Regions from separate parts of the Aminobacter sp. BE322 genome, predicted to be linked through region 2. Evidence: riboswitches for the same ligand, from Rfam matches in the RefSeq annotation. Region 2 holds a riboswitch; the other holds the start of a gene.
What was found. A riboswitch is a leader RNA that binds a small molecule or an ion and turns the genes downstream of it on or off. The one in region 2 is predicted to bind S-adenosylmethionine.

Region 1: linked by a shared signal. The riboswitch ahead of J2X50_RS17825 (O-succinylhomoserine sulfhydrylase) and the one ahead of metA (homoserine O-acetyltransferase MetA) in region 2 are both predicted to bind S-adenosylmethionine.

The regions. Positions count from the first base shown of each region.
Region 1 is NZ_JBNPXB010000013.1:68,556-70,942, forward strand. It holds gene J2X50_RS17820 (2'-deoxycytidine 5'-triphosphate deaminase) at 1-1,025, opposite strand, end outside; SAM riboswitch at 1,175-1,252, shown strand; gene J2X50_RS17825 (O-succinylhomoserine sulfhydrylase) at 1,296-2,387, shown strand, end outside.
Region 2 is NZ_JBNPXB010000005.1:79,758-82,144, forward strand. It holds gene hisC (histidinol-phosphate transaminase) at 1-874, opposite strand, end outside; SAM riboswitch at 1,027-1,104, shown strand; gene metA (homoserine O-acetyltransferase MetA) at 1,156-2,073, shown strand; gene J2X50_RS09965 (ABC transporter ATP-binding protein/permease) at 2,161-2,387, opposite strand, start outside.

The sequences.
Region 1 (2,387 bases), on a different contig from region 2:
GAGCCGTACAGCGCGCGCGGGCGTGCCAGCATGTGCTCGTAGACGAGGCGGCCGACGATCTGGCCATGTTCGAGGATGAACGGCACCTCGTGGCTGCGCACCTCGAGCACGGCGCGGCTGCCGGTGCCGCCGGCGGCGGAATGGCCGAAGCCCGGGTCGAAGAAGCCGGCATAGTGGACGCGGAATTCGCCCACCAGCGGATCGAAGGGGGTCATCTCCGCGGCGTAGAGCGGCGGCACGTGCACGGCCTCGCGGCTGACGAGGATGTAGAATTCGTCCGGGTCGAGCACCAGTTCGCCCGAACCGTGGTTGTAGATCGGCTCCCAGAAATCGACGACCGCCTGAGCGGCACGCTTGTCGACGTCGACCAGGCCGGTGTGGTGTTTGCCGCGATAGCCGACGATGCTGCCCGGCTCGCCGCCGAGGTCGATGGAGAGCGCTATGCCGCCGCCCGAAATGTTGGGCGGATCGATGGCCACCAGCCGATCGGAGGCATGCAGCGCATGCAGCTCGGCCTCGGACAATAGCGCATTGCCCTTCCTGAAGCGGATCTGCGACAGGCGCGAGCCCTTGCGCACGACGATCGGGAAGGTGCGCGGGCTGACCTCGAGATAGAGCGGGCCGACATAGCCGGCCGGGATCTTGTCGAACTCCTGGCCGCGGTCGGTCATGACGCGGGTGAAGATGTCGAGCCGGCCGGTCGAGCTCTTGGGGTTGGCCGAGGCCGAGATGTCGGCAGGCAGGTTGAGCGCCTCCTGCAGCGGCACGATGTAGACGCAGCCGGTCTCCAGAACGGCGCCGTCGGCCAGGTCGATCTCGTGCAGCTTGAGCCGGTCGAGCTTGGCCTGCACCAGATGCCCCGGCCCCGGCAGGAAGCTGGCGCGCACGCGAAAGGCTTTGGCGCCGAGGCGCAGGTCGAGGCTCGCCGGCTGGACCTGGTCAGCCTCGAGAGGTGGCGCGGCCAGCGCGCCCGAAGCGAACAAAGCCGCGATGTCCTGGTCAGGAAGAATGCCCGACTGCCGCATTGGCCAACTCCTCTACAACGCCGGCCCGACCGTGCGGCAAGGACGCTGCGGCGCTCGATGCCCATGGACCCGGCCTTCGGACCATGCGCGTGGCCCAAAACGTTTAGTCGAGCCCGCGATTGACGCAAGCCGGGCTTGGGTCTAAAGGACCTTTATCCCGTGGTGATTTGGCCGGTCGGCTTGCAGCCACGTTAAACAAGTCGCTAAAGGGCCGCAGTTGGACCGGTTTGCGACTTCTCGCGGCCGGTTTTTTTGTATTTGGAAGTCGCTATGACCACCGACAAGACACGCAACTGGAACCCCCAGACCACCCTCGTCCACGGCGGCACGCTCCGCTCGGAATTCGGCGAGACGTCCGAAGCCATCTACCTGACCCAGGGCTATGTCTACGACAGCGCCGAAAGCGCCGAGGCGCGCTTCAAGGGCGAGACGCAGGGCTTCATCTACTCGCGCTACGCCAACCCGACCGTCGACATGTTCGAGAAGCGCATGTGCGCCCTCGAAGGCGCCGAGGACGCCCGCGCCACCGCCTCGGGCATGGCCGCGGTCGCCGCCGCCATCCTCTGCAGCCTCAAGGCCGGCGACCACATCGTCGCCGCACGGGCGCTGTTCGGTTCCTGCCGCTGGATCGTCGAGACGCTGGCGCCCAAGTACGGCATCCAGGCGACGCTGGTCGACGGCACCAGGATCGAGAACTGGGAAAGGGCTCTCCAGCCCAACACCAAGCTCTTCTTCCTCGAAAGCCCGACCAACCCGACGCTCGAGGTGGTCGACATCGCCGCCGTGGCCCAGCTCGCCAACTCGATCGGGGCGCGCGTCGTCGTCGACAACGTCTTCGCCACGCCGATGCAGCAGAAGCCGCTCGAACTCGGCGCCCACATCGTCGTCTACTCGGCCACCAAGCACATCGACGGCCAGGGCCGCTGCCTGGGCGGCGTGATCCTCTCCGACAAGAAGTGGATCGACGAGAACCTGCACGACTATTTCCGCCACACCGGTCCGAGCCTGTCGCCGTTCAATGCCTGGACGCTGCTCAAGGGCCTGGAGACGCTGCCGCTGCGCGTTCGCCAGCAGACCGAGACCGCCGGCAGGATCGCCGACTTCCTCGCCGGCCGGCCGGAAGTTTCGCGCCTCATCTATCCGGGCCGCGCCGACCACCCGCAGGCCGACATCGTTCGGAAGCAGATGAAGGGCGGTTCGACGCTGATCTGCTTCGACGTCAAGGGCGGCAAGAAAGCGGCCTTCGCCTTCGAGAATGCGCTCCGGATCATCCTGATCTCGAACAATCTCGGCGACTCCAAGAGCCTGATCACCCATCCGGCGACCACCACGCACAAGAACCTCACCGACGAGGCGCGCGCC
Region 2 (2,387 bases):
TGACCAGCCACTCCGCCCACTGGGCATTGTGGGCGATGGTGCGTTCGACGTGCCCGCGGTCTTCCATTGCCGCCACGCCGGCCTCGATCGCCGCCGCGTTGACGTTGAAGGGCCCGCGCATGCGCTCGAGCACGTCTATGATGTGCGACGGCGCATAGATCCAGCCGATGCGCATGCCGCCCAGCCCGTGAATCTTCGAGAAGGTGCGGGTCATGACGACGTTCTCGTTGGCCGCGACCAGCTCGACGCCCGCCTCATAGTCGTTGCGCCGGACATATTCGGCATAGGCGGCGTCGAGCACCAGGAGCACGTTCTTCGGCAGCGCCGCATGCAGGCGACGCACCTCCTCAAACGGCAGGTAGGTGCCGGTCGGGTTGTTGGGGTTGGCAAGGAAGACGATCCTGGTCCTCGGCGTCACTGCAGCGACGATGTTGTCGACGCTGGCCTTCTCGGAATCTTCCTTGGCGACGACCGGCGTGGCCCCGGCGGCCTGGGTGTAGATCTTGTAGACCATGAAGCCGTGCTCGCTGTAGACGGCCTCGTCTCCCGGCGAGAGGTAGCTCTGGGCGAGCAGGCCGATCACCTCGTCCGAGCCGTTGGAGCAAAGGATGTTGGCAGGGTTGAGCCCATGGGCCGCCGCGATCGCCTGTCTCAGGCGCGAGGACGACCCGTCCGGATAATACTCCATCTTCTCGGCGAGCTTCTTCACCGCCTCGATGGCATGCGGCGAGGCGCCCAGCGGATTCTCGTTCGACGAGAGCTTATGGACCTTGGCGACGCCCGCCGGAGCGGTGCTCTTGCCGGGGACATAGGCTGCGATGTCCATGATGCCGGCGCGGGGTTCGGGGCGAATCTGCTCAGGTGCCTTGGTCATGTCGAAAATCCTGGATTGGCGCCTCCGGGCGGAGGCCGCAGCGGAAATACCCCTCGGGGCCGGCAATGTCGAGGAAAACCGGCGAAAGCGGCCGCCCTGGCCGGACGATTGGGTCACGGTTGACGCAATCCGTTGCCAGGCGTAATAGCTAGGCCTCGATCCGTGGTGATTTGGCCGGTCGGCTTGCAGCCACGTTAAACAAGTCGCTAAAGGGCCGTTTGCGATCCGTAAACCGGCTTTGCGACAGCAATGCCGGTTTTTTGTTGTTTGGAGTTCGCACAGTGCCGATCAAGATCCCGGATCAGCTGCCCGCCCGCGAAGTGCTGGTGAAAGAGGGCGTGTCCATCATGGACGAGCAGACCGCGCTCCGCCAGGACATCCGCCCGCTGCAGATCGGGCTGCTCAACCTCATGCCCAACAAGGTGCGGACCGAGACCCAGTTCGCCCGCCTGATCGGCGCGAGCCCGCTGCAGGTGGAACTGACGCTGGTGCGCATCGGCAACCACAAGGCCAAGAACACCTCCGAAGACCACCTGATCGCCTTCTACCAGACCTGGGAAGAGGTGAAGGAGCGCAAGTTCGACGGCTTCATCGTCACAGGCGCGCCGGTCGAGCTTTTGCCCTTCGAGGAAGTGACCTACTGGGACGAACTCCAGCAGATAATGGATTGGACGAAGACCAACGTCCATTCGCCGTTCTTCATCTGCTGGGGCGCAATGGCGGCCGCATGGCACTTCCACCGCGTCCCCAAGCACACGCTGGAGCACAAGGCCTTCGGCGTGTTCCGCCACAACAACAATGCCCCGGCCTCGCCCTATCTCGCCGGCTTCTCCGACGACTTCGCCATTCCGGTGTCGCGCTGGACAGAGGTGCGCGCCGCAGACATTCCCGACGGCTCGGGCCTGGAGCTCTTGATGGAATCTGAGGAGACCGGCCCCAGCCTGCTGGCCGAGCAGGCCGGCAACCGCCTCTACATGTTCAACCACATCGAATACGACTCAACCTCGCTCAAGGAAGAGTACGACCGCGACGTCGCCGCCGGCGTGAAGATCGCGGTGCCGCACGAATACTACCCTGGGGACGATCCGCAGCGCCGGCCGCTCAACCGCTGGCGCTCGCACGCGCATCTCTTGTTCGGCAACTGGATCAACCGGGTCTACCAGACCACGCCGTACGACCTGGAGAATATCGGCAAATAGCCGCTCGGTTCACGGCCGCGTCCGCGGCCGTTGAGCCTGCCAGCCGTGCGATGCATCGCGGACTTGCTCCGTCAGCGCACGGGTGCCTCAGGCTGTGGCGGCCGCCTCCGCCATCTCCTTGATGCGCACGCGCTTGAGTGCCGGCCCGCGCTTGTCCTTGGCGAGATGAACGGTCCTGTCGAACAGGTCGCGGCTGTTGCGCGCCGGCCCGAAATAGACCACGCCGGTCTTGGCCAGCTCGCCCTCGAACATCTGCCGCACCCGCTGGTGCGCGGCCGCATCCAGCGTATCGAACGCTTCGTCGATGATGACCC